Regions from separate parts of the Rhodoferax sp. RT5P35 genome, predicted to be linked through region 2. Evidence: predicted binding sites of a transcription regulator. Region 2 holds the regulator's gene; the other holds the start of a gene.
What was found. Region 2 encodes HrcA, which represses chaperone genes, less so after heat shock. Its sites were predicted from a motif close to TTAGCACTCNNNNNNNNNGAGTGCTAA; they were not measured.

Region 1 (5,536 bases), on a different contig from region 2:
TGCTGGACGCCGCCGGTATCCAGACCCTGGTGGCCGAAAAGGCCGGTTGTTGTGGCGCACTGCGCAGCCACTTGGGCGACCACGCCGGTGGTCTGGAGGACATGCGCCGCAACATCGACGCCTGGTGGCCGCTGCTGCAAACCCATAAGCCGGAGGCCATCGTAATGAACGCATCCGGCTGCGGCGTGATGGTCAAAGACTACGGCCACGCCCTGGCCGCCGACCCGGCCTACGCCCACAAGGCCACCTTGATCAGCGCGCTGACCCGCGACCTGAGCGAACTGCTACCCGATTTGGTAGAGGCCCTGCGTGACAAGGTGAAGGTCGGTGACGTCACCCAACTCGCCTTCCACCCGCCCTGCACCCTGCAACACGGCCAAAAGCTGCGCGGCGGGGTCGAGGCGCACTTAGGCGCGCTGGGCTTCAAGGTACAGATAGCCGGATCAGAAAGCCATTTGTGCTGCGGCTCGGCGGGCACCTACTCGGTGCTACAGCCCACGCTGGCATACCAGCTGCGCGACCGCAAGCTACAAAACCTGGAGCCGCTGGGCGCGCAAGTGATCGTCTCGGCCAACATTGGCTGCATCCAGCACCTGCAAAGCGGTACAGCCACGCCGGTACGGCACTGGGTGGAGGTGCTGGACGAAGCTATCGTTTCACACTAAATCGGCCTCTAGCGCATATTCTGCCTACGCTAGATGCTATAGAAACCGTAGTATCAATCCACCAGCGCCGTGGTGACGCTGATGTCGCCTTCTAGCACCCGGTGGATCGGGCATTTATTGGCGATCTCCAGCAGTTTGGCACGGTCTTCGGGCGTGATGTCGCCTTCAATGTGCAGGCTGCGCTGGAGCTGGTAGCGCACCCGTCCGTCTTCGGTTTTGCCTTCCACGTGGCTAATGTCCACCCGCAGGTCGGTCACGGCCAGCTTGCGGCGGCGGATGTACAGCTCCAGCGTCAGCACGGTGCAGGCGGCCAAGGCCGAATCCAGCAGGTCGTGCGGATCGGGGGCCAGGTCGTCCGAACCCAGGGTTTTATCGACATCGGCATGCCAGGCGTGGCGGCCGTTGGTGAGGGTGGTGAGTGCGCCTTGGGCGCGGTGCAGGCGGGCTTGGATGGGCATGGGGGAATTCTGGTAGGTGGATGGGTAGAGGCACTGTACAACCCACTATTGAACTTCGCGCCCCATCGCCACTCCTAGTAATTACCCGTATTGCAAGTGCAATAAAGCGCACTTAGCACTCGGACCCATAGAGTGCTAATATTGATGCTTAGAGAAAAGGAATCTGGTATGAACCTTCAAACTGGAACGATGTCTTCCGCGCTGGCAGCCCCCAATCCCTGGGCGATGGTGCCGCCGCTAGGCAACCTCGACGCATATATTTCGGCAGTCAACCGCATGCCCATGCTCACCCTGGAGCAAGAGCAGCAGTTTGCCCGCCAACTCAAGAACGACCACGACGTCGATGCAGCAGGGAAGCTGGTGATGTCCCACCTGCGCTTGGTCGTCTCCGTGGCCCGCCAGTACCTGGGCTACGGCCTGCCGCACGGCGACCTGATCCAGGAAGGCAACGTTGGCCTGATGAAGGCCGTGAAGCGCTTCGACCCCGACCAAGGCGTGCGTCTGGTCAGCTACGCGCTGCACTGGATCAAGGCCGAGATGCACGAGTACATCCTGAAAAACTGCCGCATGGTCAAGGTAGCCACCACCAAGGCGCAGCGCAAGCTGTTCTTTAATCTGCGGTCCATGAAGCAGGGTTTCAAGTCCGACTCGGCGGCTATGGATGGTGCCACCCACCGCGAGACCCTGAGCGAGTCTGAAATCGAGTCGATGGCGACCCAGCTCAAGGTCAAGCGCGAAGACGTGATCGAGATGGAAACCCGCCTGTCGGGTGGCGACGTGATGTTGGACCCCGGCCCGAGCGACGACGGCGAAGACAGCTACGGCCCGATCGCCTACCTGGCCGATACGCACCAGGAGCCCACCGCCCTGCTAGAAGCCCGCGACCGCGACTACCTGGCGGGCGACGGTATCCAAAGCGCCCTGGAAGGTCTGGACGAGCGCAGCCGTCGGATTGTGGAAGAGCGCTGGCTGAAAGTGGCCGACGATGGCTCCGGCGGTATGACGCTGCACGATCTGGCCGCGGTCTACGGTGTCAGCGCCGAGCGGATTCGCCAGATCGAAACGGCGGCCATGAAGAAGATGAAAAAGTCGCTGGCTGAATACGCCTGATCGTTGGATTGGCCCGGTAAAAAAAGGACCTCACGGTCCTTTTTTTACGCCTTCTGTTTCAGTAAAAGCTTCAAATCCCCAGCCAGCGCCGCCGCGCCGCCGCCGTAGCGGGCATACAGGCGCAAGCGGCCCTGGGTGTCGTACACATAGCTGCCCGCGGAGTGGTCCATGGTGTAGCTGGTAGGCGTGGGGCCGTCCACTTTTTTGTAGTACGCCTTATAGTCTTTGGCCACTTTGGCCAACTGCTCGGGTGTGGGGATCAACGCCAAAAACGTGGGATCGAAATTGGCCATGTAGGCCTTGAGCACCGCAGGTGTGTCGCGGGCCGGGTCTACCGTGACGAAGATACCTTGCAGCTTGTCGCCATCGGCACCCAGGGATTTTTTAACCTCGGCCAACTCGGCCATGGTGGTGGGGCATACGTCGGGACACTGGGTGTAGCCAAAAAACACCACCACCAGCTTGCCCGCGAAGTCTTTGATGCTGCGCGTCTGGCCGTTGTGGTCGGTGAGCTGGAAGTCTTTGGCGTAGTCGGCCCCGGTCAGGTCAATCGCAGCAAACTTGGGCGCAGGTTCAGAACAGGCAACGAATAGGCCGCTAACGCATACAGTACCTACGCCAGCAGCTATAAGTTTAAGAGCATTTCGTTTGTGCATAGTTAATTTCTTAACGCCCCAGCATGCGCAAGAACGCACCCCCGCCAGAGATGCCGTGGAACCGGCTTTGCCGGGCCACCAGCATCGCCCCCTGCAAGGGGGTTGGCGAAAAGCGCTTGCGCTGTAGCCTGGGGGTGAGAGCAGTTGCTTGCATGGTCAAAACAGGTAGTGGTCTACCAAGAGTGCGGCGAACAGCACGCTGAGGTGGATAAGCGAGAAGCGGAAGGTTTTGCGCGCCAGTGCATCCGAGTAGTTGCGCCACAGCGCAAAGCCGTAGCCGCAAAAGCCCAGGCTCAGCACCATGGCTACGGCCAAGTACAGCCAGGAGCTCATGCCGTAGATAAAAGGCATCAGACAGCCCGCGAACAGCACCAGGGTGTACAAAAACACCTGCAAACGGGTGAATTCGTTGCCGTGCGTCACCGGCAGCATGGGCAGGCCGGACTTGCGGTAGTCCTCCACCCGGTACAAGGCCAGCGCCCAGAAGTGCGGCGGGGTCCACAGGAAAATGATCAAAAACAGGATCAGCGCCTCGGGGCCGACGTTGTCGGTCATGGCGGCCCAGCCCAGCACCGGCGGCATGGCACCGGATGCCCCGCCGATGACGATGTTTTGCGGTGTCAAGGGCTTCAAAATCATGGTGTAAACCACGGCGTAGCCCACAAAGGTGGCAAAGGTCAGCCACATGGTTAGCGGGTTAATCCACACGTACAGCAGTACCGAGCCGGCCAGGCACAGCAGGGCTGAAAACAGCAAGGTTTGCCAGTCTTGCAGCTCGTTGCGGGCCGTGGGCCGCCACGAGGTGCGCTTCATGCGCGAGTCGATGCCCTTCTCCACCAGGCAGTTGAAGGCCGCCGCCGCGCCGGCCACCAGCCAGATACCCAGGCAGGCGATCAGCCCCCGGCGCACTTCATCCCAGGTGGGCACGCCGGGCACGGCCAGCACCATGCCGATCAGCGCGCAGAACACGATGAGCTGGATCACGCGCGGCTTGGTCAGCGCGTTGAACTGCCGCAGACGCGACGGCAGGCTGGTCACGGACGGGGCGGTGGATTCAACAACACTCATGCAGACAATCTCGATTCTTGAGGGGGAACAGCCAGTACGGCCACACTGGCCGTGCGCTTGGCCGTGCGCTGGGCGCAAACGGTCCAGGTCAGCACCACCACCAGTGCGGCGGCACCACCGGTATGGCCCACGGCGGCCAGCAGCGGCCAACCCAGCACCACGTTGCTCAGACCGGTAGCGAACTGTAGCAAGGTCAGCCCGGCCAGCCAGCGGGCCTGGCGACGCGTGGCTGGGCTGCGGTACAGGCACCAGGCCACCCATGCCAGCACCGCCAGCACCAAGTAGGCCATCAGGCGGTGGACGTAGTGGATGGCAGTCAGCCCCGCAAAACTCAGATAGCTACCGTCCTGCATCCGCCCCAGGGGCCGCCAGACTTCAAACGCGTGCTGAAAGTCCATCACGGGCCACCAGCTACCCTGGCACAGCGGGAAGGTATTGCAGGCCAGCACCGCGTAGTTGGTACTGACCCAACCGCCGAGCACGATCTGCGCCGCCAGCAGCACGCAGGCCAGGCCCAGCCCCACACGGGCCATACGGCCCACTGGCACAGAGCGTGCGCCGGTGAAGCCCACCGCTTGTGCGCACAGCAGGGCCAACAAGACCAGGCCGCCGACCAGATGCAAGGTGACGATGGCGGGAAACAGCTTCATGGTGACGGTCAGCGCGCCAAAAGCGCCCTGTACGCACACCCATACCAAGGTGAAGGTGGGCCACCAGGGGTTGATGGAGGCGTCTTTTCTGCCCATCCACCGATACCACCAGCTGGCGATGGCCAGGGTCAAAATCAGTACACCCACCGAGGTGGCCAGGTAGCGGTGAACCATTTCGACCCAGGCTTTGCCGTGGGTGACAGGGCCGGTAGGCATGGCGGTTTGCGCCTGGGTGATCTCGGCGATGGCCCCCAGCGGGCTGGCGTTGCCGTAGCAGCCTGGCCAGTCGGGGCAACCCAGGCCGGAGTCGGTCAGGCGGGTGAAGGCACCGAACAACACCAGGTCAAAGGTCAGGAACAAGGTCAGCACCGTAAGCGCCTGCAAGCGCCGGGCGGGAGAGGCATTTTTATTGCGCAGCCACAACCACAGCAAGGGGACGCACGCAATCAACAGGCCAGTCAGCATGACGCGGACGGCGGGCGACAGGTCGTACAAGGCTTGTGGGGTATCCATCAGCGCCCCGCTTCGTCCCAGGAGGCGGAGGCACGCAGCAGGCGGTCCAGATCCCGCTTGGCTTTGGAAGCGCCCTCCAGGTCCAACCCGGCGGGGAAACGCATCATCCAGTTGCCCATCGGGTCCACCACGTACAAATGCTCTTGCAGCAGATGGCCGACGGCGGGCGACAGCCATTGGGACAATTGCAGCTCGCCCACGCGCAACACGGTGGCACCCCTGAGCGCAGGGCGCAGAGCATCGGGAATGGGCGCATCATCGGTGACCAGCCAGACCCAATCGACGCGGTCTTTTTCCTTGCCCAGGGTTTCACGCAGCTGGCGCTGCAGGTACAAATGCTTTTGGCAGACTGCGTCGCAGGCTCCGCCCGCCGCACTGACCAGCAGCCACTGGCCCTTCAAGGCACGCAGATTACC
Region 2 (5,536 bases):
TTCAGTGTGACCCAGCGCTTGCCGAAAGCCGCTGCCAGTTGCTCCACCAGATACACCGAGCGGTGCTGCCCGCCGGTGCAGCCAATGCCCACCGTCACGTAGCTGCGGTGGTCGCGCGCCAGGGGCTCCAGCCAGTGGGTCAAAAACTTGTCAATGTGGTTGAACATCTGCGCCACGTCGGGGCTTTGGCGCAAAAACGCCGCCACCGCGTCGTCCCGCCCGGTCAGGGCGCGCAGGTCGGGTTCGTAGTGCGGGTTGGGCAGCATGCGCACGTCGAACACAAAGTCGGCATCCACCGGAATGCCGCGCTTGAAGGCGAAGGACTCAAACACCAGCGTCAGCTGCGCCTCGGGTGCGGCGATCAGCGACTTGATGTAGCCCTGTAGCTGCGAGGCGCGGATGAAGCTGGTGTCGATCACGTGGGCTTTTTCGCGCAGGTCGGCCAGCAGCTCGCGCTCCAACTCTATGGCTTCAACCAGGGCGTGTTGCTGGTCGATGCGCTCGGAGCGCGAAAGCGGGTGCTTGCGGCGCGTTTCGGAGTAGCGGCGAACCAGCGTGTCGGTGGCCGAGTCCAGAAACAGCGATTTGATGTGCACCCCCTGCTTGCGCAGCGTCTCCAGGTGCTGAGGCACCAGGGGCAGGGCAGTGGCGCTGCGCACATCCATGGCGATGGCCACCTTTTTCGCGCCCTGGGTCTGCTCCAGCTTCACGAAGCTCAGCAGCAGTTCGGGCGGCAGGTTGTCTACGCAGTAATAGCCCGCGTCTTCCAGTGCGTGCAGGGCGACCGACTTGCCCGAGCCGGACATCCCTGTGATCAAAACAATTTCAAGTTTCATGGCTCGCCTAGCATCTCCTTGGCATGGGCCAGCGTAGTGCTGGATAGTTTTTCGCCTCCGAGCATGCGCGCAACTTCGGCCACGCGTTGTTCGCCCAGTACCAAGGCCACGCTGCTGACTGTGCTTTTGCCGTCGCGCTGCTTGGCCACCACCAGGTGGTGGTCGGCACAGGCGGCGACCTGGGGCAGGTGGGTGACGGCCAGTACCTGGCGGTCGCGGCCCAGCTGCTTCATCAGGCGGCCCACGGTTTCGGCCACGGCACCGCCCACGCCGGAATCTACCTCGTCAAAAATCAGGGTTTGCGCCGTGCCCAGCTCGCTGGTAGTGACCGCAATGGCCAGCGCGATGCGTGACAGCTCGCCGCCAGAGGCCACCTTGCCCACCGCGCGCGGTGTGCTGCCTGCGTGCCCGGCCACCAGAAACTGCACTTCTTCCAGCCCGCTGGCGCTGGGCTCTATCTTTTGCAGCACCACTTGGAACTGGCCACCCTGCATGCCCAGGCCCTGCATGGCCAGGGTGATGGCCTTGGCCAGGCGGGGGGCAGCCAGGGCGCGGGCTTTGCCCAGCGCCGTGGCCTCGGCGCGGTAGGCGGCCTGGGCCTTGCGCTCGGCGGCCTCCAGGGCCTGGCTGTCGGCGGCAGCGTCCAGCCGGGCCAGCTCGGTTTTCCACGTGGCCAGCAGTGCGGGCAGCTCGGCGGGAGTGCGTTTGTAGCGCCGGGCCAGCGACACCCATTGGGACAGGCGGTCGTCCAGCGCGTCCAGCCGGGCCGGGTCCTGCTCGGTTTTGCGCAGGGTGGCGTGCAGCGAATGGGCGGCATCTTCGGCCTGCGCCAGGCTGGATGCCAAAACCTCGGCAAGCGCAGCATATTCGGGCGCTATGTGCTCTTGATTGTGTAGCGCAGTGTGGGCGCGGGACAAGCCGGCCAAGGCGCCCGAATCTTCACCGGCATCGTCTCCTTCCAGCGCGTCGATGGCGGTTTGCACTGCATCCAGCAGGGCTTGGGTATGGGATAGGCGGGTGTGCTCGGCGTTGAGCTCGCTCCACTCGTCGGCACCGGGGTTGAGCTTGCCCACTTCACCAATCTGCCAGGCCAGGCGCTCCTGCTCTTGCTGCAGCGAGTCGCACGCGGCCTGGGCATCGGCCAGGGCTTTCTGGGCACTGCGCCACTGGGTCCACAACGCCTCTAGTGCGCGGGTGCTGCTGCCTGCGTAGGCATCCAGCAGGCTGCGCACGGTGTCGGGGCGGGTCAGGCTTTGCCAGGCGTGCTGGCCGTGGATGTCGAGCAGTTGGTCGCCGATCTCGCGCAACTGGGTGGCGGTGGCGGGGCTGCCGTTGATCCAGGAGCGGCTTTTGCCTTGCGCGTCGACAGTACGGCGCAGCAGCAGGCTGTCGGCCTGGTCAAACCCGGCCGTGTCCAGCCAGCGGCTGATGGCGGGCAGGCTGTCGAATTCTGCGCTGATGTCGGCCCGGGCCGCGCCTTCGCGCACCGTGCCCGCATCGGCGCGGCTGCCCAGGGCCAGTTGCAGCGCGTCGATCAGGATGGATTTGCCCGCGCCGGTTTCGCCGGTGAGCACGCTGAAGCCGGTGTCCAGCTCCAGATCCAGCTCGCGCACGATCACAAAGTCGCGCAGGGTGATGCGTTTCAAAGCCATATGTTCACCGTCGTCATAACTTTAAGAGCCTTCATTCCAGTGGAGTTTGCGGCGCAAGGTGTCAAAGTAGCTCCAGCCCTGGGGGTGCAAAAAGCGAGCTCGGTGCTCGGAGCGGCGCACGACGATGCGGTCGCCGTGCTGCAGCGAGGCCAGCGACTGCATGTCGAAGTTGGCGCTGGCATCGCGCCCTGCTACTAATTCAATAGCTACTTCTGCAGCATCTGCAAGCACAATCGGCCTATTTGTCAATGTGTGTGGGGCAATCGGCACCATCACCCAGCCGGGGATGGACGGGTGCATTAGCGGCCCGCCCGCCGAGAGCGAATAGGCGGTGGAGCCGGTGGGCGTGGCGATGATCAGGCCGTCTGCCCGCTGGTTCGCCACCAGGCGGCCATCCACCTCCACGCGCAGCTCCAGCATGCCCGAGGTGGCGCCGCGGTTCACCACCACGTCGTTCAGCGCCAGCGCGTCAAACACGCACACACCGGCGCGCATCACGCGGGCGTGCATCAGGCTGCGGTGGTCTTCCTCGAAGGTGCCATGCAGCATCGGCAGCAGGGTGGATGCGTAGGACTCGATCGGAATGTCGGTAATAAACCCCAGCCGTCCCTGGTTGATGCCCATCAGCGCCACCCCGTAGCGGGCCAGTTGGCGGCCAATGCCCAGCATGGTGCCGTCGCCACCCACCACCAGCCCCAGGTCGCAGCGCTGGCCAATGGCCGCGATATCCAGCGCCGGGTAGCCGGTCAGGCCGGTGTTGGCCACGGTTTCCGCATCCACCACCACCTCGCAGCCCTGGCTGGTTAAAAACTGTGCAATCTCTTCCAGTATCTGGCGCGACGAGGCGTTGGCTGCGTAAGTGCCCGGCGCGGCGTATTTGCCGAAGAGCGCAACGTGACGGAATTGTGATTTCATGCACAAATTACATCACTAAAATATAGCCATGCTCGATGAACGTGCCAAGTTGTTAATGAAAGCGCTGGTCGAGCGCTATATCGCCGATGGCCAGCCCATAGGCTCGCGCACGCTCTCCAAAGCCTCGGGGCTGGACCTGTCGCCCGCCACCATCCGCAACGTGATGTCCGACCTGGAAGAACTGGGCCTGATCGTCAGCCCGCACACCTCGTCGGGGCGCATCCCCACGGCGCGCGGCTACCGGTTGTTTGTGGACACCATGCTCACCGCGCAGCCCGGCCCGCTGGCGCATCCCAAGCTGGTCGCCGAGCAGCCGCAAAAGGTCATCGTTAACGCGGCCAATCTGCTGTCTAGCTTGTCGCAGTTTGTGGGCGTGGTGATGGCACCGCGGCGCACCTCGGTGTTTCGGCATATTGAATTTTTACGCCTGTCGGACAAGCGCTTTTTGGTTATCATCGTCTCGCCCGAAGGCGATGTGCAAAACCGCGTGATCTTCACCGAAGTCGACTACACCTCTTCGCAGTTGGTGGAAGCCGCCAACTACCTCAACGGCCACTACGCCGGCCTGTCCATCGAGCAGGTGCGCGAACGCCTGAAGAACGAAGTCGAAACCCTGCGCGGCGAAATCGCCAGCCTGATGCAGGCCGCCGTCAACGCCAGCTCCGACGCACTCACCCGCGAGCAGGACGAGGTGGTCATTTCCGGCGAACGCAATCTGCTGGCCGTGAGCGACTTCTCCAGCGACATGGGCCACCTGCGCCGCGCCTTTGACCTGTTCGAGCAAAAAACCCAGATCATGCGGCTCTTGGACATCTCCAGCCAGGCCGAAGGCGTACGCATCTACATTGGCGGCGAAAGCCAGGTCGTGCCGTTCGAAGAACTGTCCATCGTCAGCGCCCCCTACGAGGTAGACGGTCAGATCGTCGGCACCCTGGGCGTGATCGGCCCCACCCGCATGGCCTACGACCGCATGATCCAGATCGTGGACATTACCTCCAAGCTGGTCAGCAACGCGCTAAGCCACCAGAAGTAGTAGCTTTTACCCGCAGTAAAATGTCGAGTTGTGTGGGGCATTAGCTCAGTTGGTTAGAGCAGAGGACTCATAATCAATGGGTGTCGCGAAATAAACTTAGATGCCATTTTTCGCCGTCGCTGACAACATCAAGCGCAAGGTATTGATCTAAAAGAACTTATGCAAAAATTGATAGGAAGTAGAGCGGGTGCGAAGCGTTGTTGATTTCCCATATAGAGGGAGTTCTGCAACCTCATTGCAACCGGCATCTGCTTTGATAGCGGCGTCACGGACTCAGGTCCGGCTACCGTTGAAGTTTTGTTGTGTAGAAAGTGGGCCGTTAGCTCAGTTGGTTAGAGCAGAGGACTCATCGAATAGGTGACCCTGGTGTGAGAGCGCCAGTGGAAAACCGGGTGAACTCAGGGAAACCGTCAGCCTCGTCAAAAAAGGCCCGGCAATCCTGAGCCAAGCTCGCTGAAGGCAAGTCGTAAGACTGGTAAGCGAGAAGGTGCAGAGACTAGGGTGTGAGGAGCCAATCCGATAAGCACCCCACGAGCGCCCGGCACCCTTACATGCGACCTAGGTCGTGATGCGGGTGATGAGATAGTCCAGGGAATAGGGAAACCTATACAAACCTGAATCCTTTGGTCGTTGGTTCAAGTCCAACACGGCCCACCATTTTCTACATGTGTATCTGTCAACATCGACCGACCATCGGACGTCTCAAGCAACAAAACGCGGAGTCAGTGCGGCGATTGAATGGCGTCGCGGATACCCCATAAAAACATACCTGCTCCGAGCAGAAGAGCACAGGCCACATAGAACCAGAAGCTCACACGGGCCTCGTCGCGATCTATTGGCGATGAGTAGCGAGTACTTACCCAGCCGTTTTGAATTGCGAACACGCCGAAGCCAAAAGGTATCGGTGCGCCAAGTATCAAATCGAGCGGGGTAGATGTTTGTCTCTCAAAGCCACCGTGTCTTACCAGAACCATCACGATCACGAAGATCATGTATCCGATCATCAGGTTGCGCTGGGTTTTGCTGTACATACCTTCACCGTTACACCGTTAGATTGCGAAGTGACTCACCTGACAAGCTTACCGCTAATTGGCTGCCCA

Region 1: the regulator HrcA is predicted to act here: its motif matches at 1,236-1,262, upstream of rpoH (RNA polymerase sigma factor RpoH).

Annotation. Positions count from the first base shown of each region.
Region 1 covers NZ_JBWMAX010000006.1:40,756-46,291, forward strand. Annotated here, with positions in the region: gene glcF (glycolate oxidase subunit GlcF) at 1-665, shown strand, start outside; gene AC097L_RS10800 (OsmC family protein) at 719-1,123, opposite strand; gene rpoH (RNA polymerase sigma factor RpoH) at 1,292-2,233, shown strand; gene AC097L_RS10810 (SCO family protein) at 2,278-2,889, opposite strand; gene AC097L_RS10815 (hypothetical protein) at 2,900-3,043, opposite strand; gene cyoE (heme o synthase) at 3,046-3,957, opposite strand; gene AC097L_RS10825 (COX15/CtaA family protein) at 3,954-5,120, opposite strand; gene AC097L_RS10830 (hypothetical protein) at 5,120-5,536, opposite strand, start outside.
Region 2 covers NZ_JBWMAX010000020.1:56,684-62,219, forward strand. Annotated here, with positions in the region: gene rapZ (RNase adapter RapZ) at 1-836, opposite strand, end outside; gene recN (DNA repair protein RecN) at 833-2,488, opposite strand; gene AC097L_RS22480 (NAD kinase) at 2,510-3,403, opposite strand; gene hrcA (heat-inducible transcriptional repressor HrcA) at 3,432-4,436, shown strand; gene AC097L_RS22490 (hypothetical protein) at 5,159-5,467, opposite strand.